One region of the Bacillus songklensis genome, then DNA from elsewhere that is predicted to be linked to it. Evidence: riboswitches for the same ligand, from Rfam matches in the RefSeq annotation. Region 1 holds a riboswitch; each other region holds the start of a gene.
What was found. A riboswitch is a leader RNA that binds a small molecule or an ion and turns the genes downstream of it on or off. The one in region 1 is predicted to bind cyclic di-GMP.

Region 1 (3,303 bases):
GTTTGTTTTTCGGTTAATTTGCTTTAAATAGCGCAAATAATACATCGAAATGACATTTAAAATTTGCAGGGCAAAACGTGTCTTTTTATAGGTGAAAAACCCCCGGACTTTTCGGTTTAAAAAATGGTGTAAAATCGGATTATCTTCCAGGCAAACCGTCACGAAACAATCCGGTGTAATAATGATACCAAATGGAATGGTTTCATAAACAGAGGACTGGTTGCTGTCATATGAAATAGACGGATAGTCAACGATAATCAACACATTGCCGTCTTCCTCTTCGATCCTTGAACGCTCATCATCATCGAGCGGGTCTTTAATAAAGTCCAGCGGCAAATTCAAATGATTGGTAACACGTCGAATTTCTTCTTCCGTTGGTGAGATCATGCTCACCCAGGAGCCTTTCGTGATTTCCTCCTGCTCATGGAGCCTTCCATTTAAATCCGTTAAGTAAATGTTCAGCATGTGTCAAACCTCCTCCTTTTCAAAGAGAAAGTCAGCATACCTCTCTATCAAAGAAGCTGATACAGTTATCGGTAATCATACAATCTGATAAAAGTGACATCCTGACTCCCTCTATGTTCATACTTGGCCCAGGATCACTGGAATTTTGGCTACTCAACCGATATCAACTCCTCTTCTTTCATTTACTCACAACTTCTATCATAACGCTTATCCTTTCGTTTGTATACAGGGAAAAACAGCAATCGGGCTGCATTTTAAAAAAATTACAGAAGGTAAACAAAAGAAATCGTTTTTATTCTTTGTATTCAAAAACACCCATGATGTTTGTACAGAACATGGGCGTTTCTACTTATTTTAGTATGTTTTATCCTATAAAAAAGCAAAAGCGTTTATGCCCCCATAAACGCTACTTCCCTTTATCCTGTTTCAATTTCCACTTGTTAAACTCCAAAAATTGACGAAACTCTTCTTTGGATACGCCTGATTCCATCGCTTCGCGCACTAGGTTCGCCCATTCAGAATCAAGTTGTTCGTAGACGGACGAGGATTCTTCTTCGTTAATTAATGACTGGACAGAAATATCCAACACCGCTGAAATTTTTTCTAAAAACTGGACAGAAGGATTTGATTGAAGATTGCGTTCAATCGAGCTTAAATATGACTTTGCGACACCTGCTTTTTCTGCTAGTTCGGATAGTGATAACTGTTTTTGCAAACGTAATTGTTTAATACGTTGACCGATCATATTTACACCCTCTCTTTCTCTTACCTCCCTTATCATAACATACCAAATATGCCATCGTTAATAACATCCATGCAAAAACAAAAATTTTCCGACTACTCCTACCGGCTGTGGCTGGTGAGAAATGCTTTAATATCCTCTTCTGATATGCCGCTGTCCAATGCTTCTAAAACTAAATCAATCCATTCTTCATCCAATAGCACGTGTATTCTATTTTCCTTTGTAACCATGGTTTCCTCCTAAAATACATTTTGTATCTCAGGCAGCCCAGCCGTCATGATTGGGATCCTCCAACTTTAGACCCGTGACTTTGCGTCCTTATTTTTCAATAAGTATGCCCTTACTGAAGAAGATGAGATGATGATTACACAAATCCCTACAACGATGTTCCTGTGACATTAACACTATGAACATAAGTATAATGTAAACCAGTCCGAAATTATGTTGAAGGCTGTCAGTATTTTATTGAATTTTACAAATATTAAGAAACAATTTCCTACATAATTTTGATTATATCTTCATTTTTTGATAATCTGATCTTTTTGCTGTTGGGTAATAATACCTATTTTATAAAACAAAAAGGCATATTGTTGTACTTTTTGTTGAGAAGAAAGCCATTTCATTCGAAATACCCCCTTGTCTTTTTACTTTATTATATTTACTCTATTCAAAAATGTTTCTTCAAGGAAATAAAATCCGCTCTAATATGTCTAATAATCGACCATTGAACAATATATCGATTAATGAGACAATAAAAACAAGCATGGGAGCATCTCGGTCCTATGCCGAATATATTTTTAAAAGAAAGGAGCGGTTTCGGTGGAATTGGTGTTTCTTGTTTTATTTTTTTTCATCTTTTTAGCAACAGCCTTTGCAGGCGGTAAAAAGCGAAATCACCGCTCTTACAATTCTTCGAGTTCTTTTACTCCCTTTACATACGAAAAAGATAATGATAATGATTCCTCGTTCTCAAGCTGGAGCAATTCTGACAGCGGCGGCGGTGACAGCGGTGGCGGCGGCGATTAAGCCATCGCTTTAAGTATTTATAAGTTTCTAAACGTAGAAGTGGAATCTATACTTTCTTATCTAGTGAAAAAGGGTTCGTTTCAGCGGAAACGAACCCTTTTTTATTAGTTTGTGACGGCACCTTGACAGTTTCCGTAATAAATGACATCACTTTCGTGAACATGAACACCTGAACGTTCTTCAAGCGCTGCTTCCAGCATTGCTTTTGCTACGTTCTCTGCTTTGATTGGCTTGAATTTACGCCATTTCCCGATAAGACAAAGGGATATGCTTTTTAATACATATTCACCGATTTTCTCACCTAGACGAAACTCACTGCGCTGCCCAAGTAGTAAGGACGGGCGAAAGAAGTGAGTGGAACGAATGTACAAGTTACAAATATCTTCTTCCGTTTGACCTTTTACCTTATTGTAGAAGATCGGCGAACGAAGATCCGCACCGATTGCGGTAATCGTTAAAAAGTTGCGGGCCCTTTTCTTTTCGGCAAGCTTGGCAGCTGCCAGCGGATACTCATAGTCCACTTTTAAAAAGTTTGCTTTTGTTTTTGCTTTCTTCATCGTCGTTCCAAGACAGCAAAATACATCATCTACATTAAATTCATCTTCGTATTTATGGAGCTCATCAAAATTAATTTCAACTTGCCTCAGCTTTTCGTGCTGAATCAACAGCTTGTTGCGGACCAAAATCGTGACTTGGCTGTACACGTTGCTTTGAAGCAGCAAGCTGAGCAGCTCTCGACCGACAAGACCAGTTGCACCAAGCAAAACTGCCGATTTTTGCGACATGTTTTTCACCCTCTTAACTAAGTTGTCAAACCTGAAAACAGGTTATATTCTGCGACCCATTTTTCTTATCTGAATGAATGATGCCTAGTTCCGCGGGCTAAGCCCCCCAGCTGTTTCACTCTCTCCTATGACGTCCAAAGTTCCAACATCTTGTCCGCTTGAACAAGTTCATTCCATTTCTCTTATTATCGATTATCGATCTTTTCAGGATATAAATCATGATTCATTAGTCGATATTCTGCCATTTTTTCGTACTTTGTGCCAGGACGGCCGTAATTTACATAC
Region 2 (3,303 bases), on a different contig from region 1:
TTTCCGTAAGTGGGAATGATTCGCTGCTTCCCTTTTAAAAACCATGTATGCCCGAGAGCTTGATAATCGCGGATCATGGACTCGTCCTGAAACAGAAGATGATCGATTTCCTCATTCAGAAGTTTTTTTATAGGCAGGAAAGATCTCTTCTACAAACTCTTTTTGTTTTACCGGGTCAGCTGTTGCCAGCGTATAAGTGGGTTTCGTATAACGGAGACCTAAATCATACAAAAGTCGGGATACCCCACGAAGAGTATAGGTTTGGTTCCATTCTCTTTTGATAAAAGAAGCGATGATCGCCAAGGTCCAATTATGTTTAGCTGGAAAACCAACATCGACTGGCAGTTTGGTTGTGATGACTTGAATTAATTCCTGTTCTTGTTCAGGGGTTAATTTACGAGGTGCCCCCGGTGATTGTCCCATGATTAAGCCGTCCAGCCCTTTTTCCTCATAGGCATTCACATAATTATAGATGGTTTTTTCAGAACGACCGATCATGTTCGTGATTTCTTTTTTAGAATAGCCCTGTAAGTAGAAGTAGATGGTTTGATAACGTTTATACATTCGTTTATCTTTCGTGGTTTTCATCGATGCAAGCAGGGTTTGAATTTCATGTTGACGTGAATCAGTCATGGGATTTCTCTCCGTTCATTGGTAAATGTTATACGTATACTTCGACGGAGATGGGCTGTAATCCTTTAATTCAACTTATATAGTAAATATTTTTGCACCAAAAATAAATTTTTATAGAACTATATTTACAAGTTAAAATAAAGGAGTTAATATATCACAGGTATAAATTACTAGTAAATAAAACCTATTTAATTACGATGTTAAAGATAGAAACACCTTCGATAATGGCAAACTTGTCGAAAGATAAGGACGCAAAGCTACGGGTCTAAGGCTTATTTTGGCTAGGATCGCCGGGTTACCGAAAAGGATTGGATATATAAGATAAGAGGGTAATTTTCAGTTTAGTAACATACCCCTTTGTTTATATATGCCCACCAATCTTTTTGGTGGGGTTTTTTAATATCAAAATTAAATTTTTATTATTATAATCTTTCAGTCATCTAAGAACAGAAAGGAATGTAAAAAATGTCACAACAAGAACAATGGAAATCAAAACTAGGATTTATTTTAGCAGCTGCTGGTTCGGCTATTGGATTAGGGGCCATTTGGAAATTTCCGTATGTAGCTGGTACGAGTGGTGGGGGAGCGTTTTTTCTTGTATTTTTACTTTTCACTCTATTATTAGGTTATCCGCTTTTAGTAGGTGAATTCGTAATTGGTCGCCGCTCGCAAAGTGACGCTATTACGACATATAAAAAATTAGCACCCAATACATTATGGCATATAACAGGAAAAATAGGTGTATTTTCTTGTTTCTTAGTTTTATCATTCTATAGTGTGATAGGTGGATGGATTATCCTTTATTTAATTAAAGCATCCACTGGTAGTTTAAATGGACTATCACAAGCTGAGTATGGTCAGCTATTCGGAATAATTATCGCTGATCCTGTATCTACACTGTTAGGACAATTAGTTTTTCTTTTGATAACGATTATTGTTGTAGCAAAGGGGATTCAACAAGGGATAGAGAAAGCAAGTAAAATTATGATGCCTGCTTTATTTATTCTTTTTATTATTCTAGTAATTCGTTCATTAAGTCTAAACGGAGCAATGGAAGGAGTTAAATTTCTTCTAGTACCAGACTTTACGGAAATGACTTCTGAAAGTATTCTCTTTGCTTTAGGTCAAGCATTTTTTTCACTTTCTTTAGGAGTTTCTGTAATGGTAACTTATAGTTCTTATCTTCCTAAAACACAGGACTTACCTAAATCGGCTTTATCAATTGTTATTATGAACCTTTTGATAGCTCTGTTAGCGGGATTAGCTATTTTTCCGGGAGTATTCTCTTTTGGTTTAGAGGTAGATGCAGGACCAGTTTTAATCTTTTCGGTCTTACCGGCAGTATTTACTCAAATGCCATTTGGAATTGTTTTCTTTATTGCTTTCTTAGTATTATTTTTATTCGCAGCATTAACTTCTGCCTTCTCTATGATAGAAATTGCAGTATCTGCTTTAACGAAAAATACAAATGAAAATCGCAAGAAATACACTTGGATAATCGGAGGATTAATCTTTATTGTAGGAATTCCTTCATGTTTATCTTATGGGGTAATGGCTGATTTTAAAATAGTTGATAAGACATTTTTTGACTTGGTAGACTTCGCTGTAAGTAATGTTTTAATGCCTTTAGGAGCGTTGGCTATTTCTATATTTGTTACCACTAAGGTTTCAAAAACCGGCTTATTAGAAGAATTACAGCAAGGTTCGAAAGTGGGGAAAGTGTTCTTTAATATATGGTTTTATTTACTGAAATACGTTACACCGATTGCTATAACTGTCGTTTTTCTAGATGTATTAGGTGCATTAGAATGGATAGTAAGCTTTATTAAATAATACGTAAAAAAATAAGCATTGAAATTTGGAGGATTATCAAATGACAACAATGAATCAACTTCAACAATTATTCCCTAGTGCTGATGGAAATGTGGAACAAAGAGAAAAAATATTAGGATACATAAACACTATTTTCACTAATATTGATGAATTAAAAGACCCCTCAAAATTAACTTTGGGGCAAATGCCTAATTATACTAAAGATTATTATAATCGTATTATCGAAGAGTCAAATGTACCGAGAAAAGGGTTACCGATGGAAGTTACAATTACGGAACTAATCGATCTTGCAAAAGGACAACGATTTGTTAATAGTAACTATGTAGCAAATGCAGCTCCGCTACCGAATATAGCTAGTATTTTAGGGAACTTAGTAATGGTTCTGTTAAATGGGAATGCCCTTTGGGATGTTGAAGGCTCAGGTGCAGCTAAAGCGGAAATTATGGTGACTAGTATGTTATCCAAAATTGTAGGGTATGACCAAAATACAAGTGCTGGATATACAACATGGGGAGGACAAGGAGCGGTCTTTAATTCATTACGACTTGCGGTTGCTCGTCAATTTCCGGAATCAAATAAAGAAGGGGTTCCTAACAACATATTTTGTTTCTGTTCCGAATTATCTCATTACAGTCTTTATAAATCAGTGGAAGCAACAGGTATAGGTGTAAACAACATGATTCGTGTGGAGGTAAATGATGACCATTCCATGAATTTAGAAGATCTGAAAATGAAAATGGAGAAAGTTATTTCTGAAGGTGGAATACCGGCGTATATCCTTGCGACTATGGGAACAACAGACACCTTTGGAATTGATGATATTAAAGGTATTAAAGC
Region 3 (3,303 bases), on a different contig from region 1:
GGATTAGCTTATATCCGGTAGATGGCACTGATGCGGAAACGTTGGTGAAAGCTGCCGACCAGGCGATGTATAGTGCTAAAGAACGAGGAAAAAATACGTTTCATTTTTATACAGCTGATTCCCATAAAAACCATTATAGAAAAATGAGATTAGAACAGGGGCTACGCAAAGCGATTGATTGTAACGAGTTGATCCTTCATTACCAACCCCAAGTGAATATACGAACAGGTGAAATCACCGGAGTGGAAGCTTTAATAAGATGGAACCATCCAGAATTAGGACTGATTTCACCGATGGAGTTTATTCCATTGGCAGAGGAATACGGCATGATTATCCCGATAGGAAACTGGGTTCTTGAAACGGCATGCAAACAAAGCCAATTATGGCGCCAAGAAGGAATGCCGTCTTTACGCATGGCTGTTAATATTTCGGTTGCCCAGTTTAAATCTCCGTATTTTACCAGAAAGGTAAAACGAATTTTAGAGGAAACAGGGATGGATCCCCGATTGCTTGAGTTGGAAATTACGGAATCAATCATGCAAGATATAAAAGAATCTACCTATATCATTAATGAACTAAGAGCATTGGGAGTGAATGTTTCCATCGATGACTTTGGAACAGGCTACTCTTCGTTAAGTGTTCTGAACCATTTACCCGTTAATAAGATAAAGATTGATCGATCTTTTATAAAAGACGTCACTAGCCAACCCCATACAACCTCCATTGTACAAAAGATTATTGAAATGGGGAAAGATTTAAGTTTTTTAATTATTGCGGAAGGAGTGGAAACGGAGCAGCAAGTGTCCTTTTTGCAAGGAATTCACTGTGATGAAGCTCAAGGCTACTTCTTTAGTCCGCCATTGCCAGCTCATGAAATGGAGCAGATGCTTAAAAAACCTGCCTTATTAAATTGTTAAAGAAAAGGTTCTGGTTCAAACCTCCAATGTTGTCAAAATACGCATAAAAATATAGTGTAAATACCGAACGTTATAGATGGTTTTCATCGTAAAAGTTCACCATAAAGGATTTAACTGCGAATAAAACGGACGCATTTATTAGTTAATGTTCATTTAGATTTTGCTATCTGATTCTTTTTGCACCAGAACCACATTGATATTTACTTTTAGGTAGAATTGGGATGAAAAAAGTTATTTCAATCCATGAATTAGGTATGCTAAGGCGAAGAATACCTACCGAAAAATGGCAAACCTGAACGAAAGTCAGGGACGCAAAGCCACAGGTCTAAGGCGAATTATTATGAAAGCTGGGTTGCCGAAGGAGAAAATAAAAATGAATTTGTTATTGAGTGAATCATCCATTGAAGTCTATAAATCTATCATTGAATATCATCCTGATGCGATTTTTGTTCTCTCCGTGGATGGAAAAGTCATGGAAGTGAATCAAGTGGTAACAAAGATATTTGGATACTCGCAGGAAGAAGTTCAAGGAATCCATTATCAAGATATCATCGTTCCTGAACATGTAGAAGCAACCAATCGGTATTTTGCACAAACGTTACAAGGAACTCCTTGTGAGTATGAAACGCAGGCTATTCATAAAAGTGGAGAAATTATCGATTTGCAGGTAAAGAACGTACCTTTGATGGTCAGCGGTGAAATTGTCGGTATTTTTGGTGTGGCGAAAGACGTGACAGAGCTGCATAAAACAAAAGCATCTTTAAACCAGATGGAAGAAAGGGTAAAAGCCCTTTTCAACTCCACTGGTGATGCTATCGACATCTTGGATTTGGATGGGAATGTCCTGGATGTAAACCCTGCATTTGAAGAAATCTATGGATGGAAACGTGAGGAGTTAATTGGAAATCGATTACCCATTATCCCCTCCTATCGGTTCTCTCAACAAGACGACATGGTGGAACAAGTGAAATTAGGTAAACATATCAAAGGATTTGAAACGACTTGTATCAAAAAGGATGGGACACCCGTTGAGGTGAGCTTAACCCTCTCCCCGATTCGAGATGCGAACGGGAACATTGTGGGAATTTCGGGTATTACCAGAGATATTACCAAACAAAAACAATTGGAACTATCATTAAAAGAAAGTGAAGAGCGTTATCGAAGATTAGTAGAACTGTCTCCTGAACCCATCATCGTTTATCAAAATGGACGAATCCAATATGCCAATCCATCTTGTATCAAACTGATAGGAGTATCGTCATTAGAAGAGTTGATAGGTAAATCCATTATGGATTATTTTCATCCTGATTCCGTTCGTTTGATTGAACATCGAATCAAGCAAGTAGAAAGAATAGGCATGGTTGTTGCTCCTACGGAAGAAAAATTAGTACGTTTGGATGGGACTGTGATTGATTTAGAAGTAACAGGAATCACCATGGATATGGTTCGAGGCGAAAGCAACTCCTGTTTTTGATGAAGAAGGTGATTTTAAGCATTTTCTTGTGGTATCAAGAGAAATTACAGAAAGAAAAATGTATGAAGAAAAACTAACCCACATGGCGTATCATGATGCGTTGACGGGTTTACCGAATCGGAGACTATTTAAAGAACGATTGAAACAATCCATCAAAGAGGCAGAGCGATATAGGCGTAAGATGGCAGTCATGTATATGGATATGGATATGGATAACTTCAAAGACATCAATGATACCTTGGGTCACGATGTAGGGGATGAACTTCTCGAGCAATTCTCCAAGAGGATACAAAGTTGTCTTCGAGAAAGCGATACCTTTGCACGACAAGGTGGAGATGAATTTACTATCCTTCTTCCTAATATTCAGGGAGAGGAGGAGGATTTACAAATAGCTGAACGAATTCTTACATCTCTTCAGGAACCTTGGAACCTTGGAGAATATAGCTTCCAAACCACTTCCAGTATCGGAATTGCCTTTTATCCTAAAGATGGAATTACAAAGAATGAACTGATGAAATATGCGGATATCGCTTTATACGAAGCGAAGAAGAATGGAAGAAACAATTTTAAAACTTATAAATTATAATGAGTAGATAGTAAAACTATAATAAAATGAAACCTTTTAGACTTTTAATCGTATATAAAATAAGAAATAAACAGATGCCTTATCATATCGAGAATCATTTTACTTTTTGGAGGAGCCTGTCACCAAGGGATACGTATGTCCTTATGGTGACAGGCTCTTTTTTCATTTTTTAGCTTGAAACACATTATAAAATAGAGAAAGGTGGTATTTAGGTGTTAATACTTCAATTAGCCATTATTTTAATTGCCTCTAAAATTGCAGGAGACATAAGCGTAAGATTGGGGCAGCCTTCAGTTCTTGGTAAACTTCTGATTGGAATTGTACTG
Region 4 (3,303 bases), on a different contig from region 1:
GTTTTATTGATTACATTCCTTATGTGGGAGATGGACGTCACCGAAGGTATCGACCAGAGACTGCGGATATACTGCGCTTCATTGCGGAAGGGTTCAACCGTAATCTAACCGCAGTGGAGATTGAGGAAGGTCTAAGCCTTATGGCTGTAAGGAATATAGAAATTGAGGAAGAAACCGCAGTGACAACCGCAGTAGCGCAGCAGCAGTCTAATCAACAGGCGATTTCTGTTCAGGTGGAGGTGGGTGAACAGTTCCAAGAACTTATGAAGCAAACCCAGGTTGCTATGCAGATAATGGCTCAACAAAAAGAAGAAATTATGGAGCTGCGGAAGGCTGTTGCGGAACTGCGGAACCAGCAAGATAAGCAAAAAGAGTATATCGATTATCGATTAGAAAAGCGTGATGGTGAGTTAGTGAACGCGATGAAAGAGATGATGGAAATGAAAAAACAAGTTGCTGTACTTGAGGAACAGAAGGGCCAAAAGAAATGGTGGAGGTTTTGGTGACTCCTATTTGGGTGAGCTTGGAGGGAGGAAAAGAGGGAGAGAACAGGCTATAAGGCGGCTTGTTTTTCGTGCTATGCTGTTGGTTCGACCGAGACAGAGGGGAAAATCCTATTTGGTATGAGTTCTCGGTCGGCGTCAGCCAGGTAGCACGAAAAATTTTTAAAATCAAGGGCGACCGGAGGGAGTTCATATACCCTTGATTTTGAAAACCAATTCAGTTATTTAGGTTACAAAAGTAAGATAAATAATTGAAAATAGATCTGTAAATTATACTGTAAATAAAAGAGAACACTTTTTCTAATTTATTTACGGTGTTTTTGCGCTTAAAATCCCCCGATGCTTGCGAATACGGTTCTTTTAAGAATTCCGCAAACAACAGAAGACCTCACCCCATCCTCTTATAAGGATGGGGTGAGGTCTTCTGTTACTGCATTTAAAAGGAGCCTTGGTAAGGAGGCGAGGGATAGTGAAAAGACGATGACAAGTTATCTTTTCGACCTGATGGAGTAGGATAACACAATAACAGATATATTAATAATCTTTAGTTGTCGTTTTTTGTCGAATAGTGTAAAATTGCTAGGCTGAAACTACATCCACGAAAAATGGCAAACTTATCGAAAGATAAGGACGCAAAGCTACAGGTCTAAGGCAATTGCTATGATGGCTGAGCTGCCGAAAGGAGAAGTTAATAAAATGAAGTTAAATCATAAAATCAGAATGAGTCTGATTTTTATGTTATTTACTATTGCTGTTTATTATAAGGATGAATCAATTCTTAAACTGCTTGGGTTACATATTAATGGTGTGGAGGAAGAGATCTTTGATGATATAACCTTATTTATTTTGCTCTTACTCTTCTTTAATGTTTTTTTCTTGCAAGAAAAGGTATCGAAGTATCTTCAGAAGAGCCGCGAGCAATACCGATGTTTAATTGGACATTCTGCTCAGCCAATATTTGTCCGTTCTGAAGGTGAATTTATCTTTGTCAATCGTGCTTGTGCTAATCTTTTAGGAGCTTCTCATTTTCAAGAACTCCTTGAGAAGCCCTGGATGGATATTATTCATCCCGATTCTATAGAAACTGTAAAAGAAGTATTATTGAGACAACAGAAAGACAAGGACGAAGTTTCAAAGTATGAACTGAAAGTAATTAGATTTGATGGAAAAATCATTCATGTCGAGGTTATTTCGACTCCTATTGAGTACATGGGAAAAGATGCAAGAGAATTAGTTGTACTGGACATAACTCAAAGGAAACAACATGAAGAACTCATGAATCATTTAATCTACCATGATCAATTGACTGGTTTGCCGAATCGGCGATTTTTTCAAGAAACCTTGAATCAGAAATTAGATCAGTTTAAAAGTGAGAAACTTTTAGCTGTTATGTTTATCGATTTAGACGGTTTCAAAAATGTAAATGATACTTTCGGTCATGAAATAGGCGATCAATTGCTACAAGAGGTGGCCAAACGTTTAAATAATTCTGTTCGTGACAGGGATATGGCTGCACGATTGGCAGGTGATGAATTTACAGTAATACTGCCTGAAATTACACGAGAAGACGTTGTTCAAGTTGCCGAAAGAGTATTAGAAGAATTGCGATTACCTGTTATCTTGAAAAAAAATTCGGTAAAAGTTACGTCAAGTATCGGAATCGTTTTTTATCCCCATCATGGGGATAATGTAGAAACCTTATTGAAACATGCTGATCAAGCTATGTATCAAGCTAAAAAGCAAGGGAAAAACAATTATCTAATTTATACTGGTGAGTAGATTCTTTTTTCATAAAAGGTTTAGAGTTTTAGAAAATGTTATTTTGATAAATTTGTTTTTAATATATGTATTAGAGATTGCATAAAACCACCCCTTTTTATACAGCTGCCAGGCTTCTTGAGAAGCTGAAAACGTTGATTCATCAACGATGTATAAAAAGATGCATAAATAATAAAAATAGACAAGCCAAAACCCCTTGGGCGCCAAGGGGTTTGTTTTGGTGCAGGTTCCGGTAAGAATGGTTATGTAAACTAAAAATGTATGGGATATACATGAGAGAAAACGAAAAAACTACCTCGAGGATCAAGAGGTAGTTTTTTCATAGATTAGGTATAGAACTAAGGATTTTGTTACCGGGTGATGTCTCGCGGCGTCTTTTGTATTTTGTTCAAGGTGTTTGGATGTTATTCCCTTTATTTGTTTTGTGATAAGAAATCATGATAAAAATGCATTTATAAGGAGCAAACTAAGTAATGTTGAAAATTCTCCGTAGCTTTACACTTTTTTATCTTTTAAAAAAAGAGGACTAGTTCTAGTCCTCTTTACAAATTCGACTTTTGAAAAGATCTATAACTAATGGAATGGAATGGCACTTTATTTCTTTATTTAGCGGCATAAAGGGCTCTAACGAAGGTGGAGGTGCTTTTTTTACCTAGCCGCAGTTATAATATGTTGTCTGGAATTAAATTGAAGATTGTATATGATATTTTTTTCAATACAACATGATAATTATCATGTTGTATTGAAAAAAATACCTAATAAAAAGCGAACTTCTTGTTTATGAAGGAGGTTCGCTTTTTATTAGGTAAATATGTATTCAATCACATACATAAATTTATGTATGATTGCTTTTTTATGTATAGGAATAGTAATTATGTGTTTTTAGGGATATGTACCTTTCCTTAAAGGTTCAACTTTTCATATATCTATTAGAGAAGAGATATGTAACTCAAAGGAGGTTTTGAATTTGCTGCCTAGAAGACCACAACGACCCATGCACCCCTTTTTTTCTCCTAGCCCA

Region 2: linked by a shared signal. The riboswitch ahead of ACFOU2_RS16380 (sodium-dependent transporter) and the one ahead of ACFOU2_RS12885 (anti-repressor SinI family protein) in region 1 are both predicted to bind cyclic di-GMP.
Region 3: linked by a shared signal. The riboswitch ahead of ACFOU2_RS10120 (PAS domain-containing protein) and the one ahead of ACFOU2_RS12885 (anti-repressor SinI family protein) in region 1 are both predicted to bind cyclic di-GMP.
Region 4: linked by a shared signal. The riboswitch ahead of ACFOU2_RS01980 (diguanylate cyclase domain-containing protein) and the one ahead of ACFOU2_RS12885 (anti-repressor SinI family protein) in region 1 are both predicted to bind cyclic di-GMP.

What each region holds. Positions count from the first base shown of each region.
Region 1 covers NZ_JBHRZT010000052.1:313,616-316,918, forward strand. The annotation lists gene ACFOU2_RS12875 (magnesium transporter CorA family protein) at 1-465, opposite strand, end outside; gene ACFOU2_RS12880 (helix-turn-helix domain-containing protein) at 872-1,210, opposite strand; gene ACFOU2_RS12885 (anti-repressor SinI family protein) at 1,309-1,437, opposite strand; cyclic di-GMP riboswitch class I at 1,466-1,556, opposite strand; gene ACFOU2_RS12890 (hypothetical protein) at 2,027-2,233, shown strand; gene ACFOU2_RS12895 (oxidoreductase) at 2,338-3,018, opposite strand; partial or broken gene queF (preQ(1) synthase) at 3,204-3,303, opposite strand, start outside.
Region 2 covers NZ_JBHRZT010000067.1:232,977-236,279, forward strand. The annotation lists partial or broken gene ACFOU2_RS16375 (IS630 family transposase) at 1-633, opposite strand, end outside; cyclic di-GMP riboswitch class I at 850-936, shown strand; gene ACFOU2_RS16380 (sodium-dependent transporter) at 1,099-2,466, shown strand; gene ACFOU2_RS16385 (pyridoxal phosphate-dependent decarboxylase family protein) at 2,516-3,303, shown strand, end outside.
Region 3 covers NZ_JBHRZT010000043.1:95,277-98,579, reverse strand. The annotation lists gene ACFOU2_RS10125 (putative bifunctional diguanylate cyclase/phosphodiesterase) at 1-917, shown strand, start outside; cyclic di-GMP riboswitch class I at 1,193-1,277, shown strand; gene ACFOU2_RS10120 (PAS domain-containing protein) at 1,291-2,391, shown strand; gene ACFOU2_RS10115 (diguanylate cyclase domain-containing protein) at 2,357-2,977, shown strand; gene ACFOU2_RS10110 (cation:proton antiporter) at 3,190-3,303, shown strand, end outside.
Region 4 covers NZ_JBHRZT010000009.1:1-3,303, forward strand. The annotation lists partial or broken gene ACFOU2_RS01975 (hypothetical protein) at 1-506, shown strand; cyclic di-GMP riboswitch class I at 1,101-1,183, shown strand; gene ACFOU2_RS01980 (diguanylate cyclase domain-containing protein) at 1,167-2,282, shown strand; gene ACFOU2_RS01985 (YppG family protein) at 3,277-3,303, shown strand, end outside.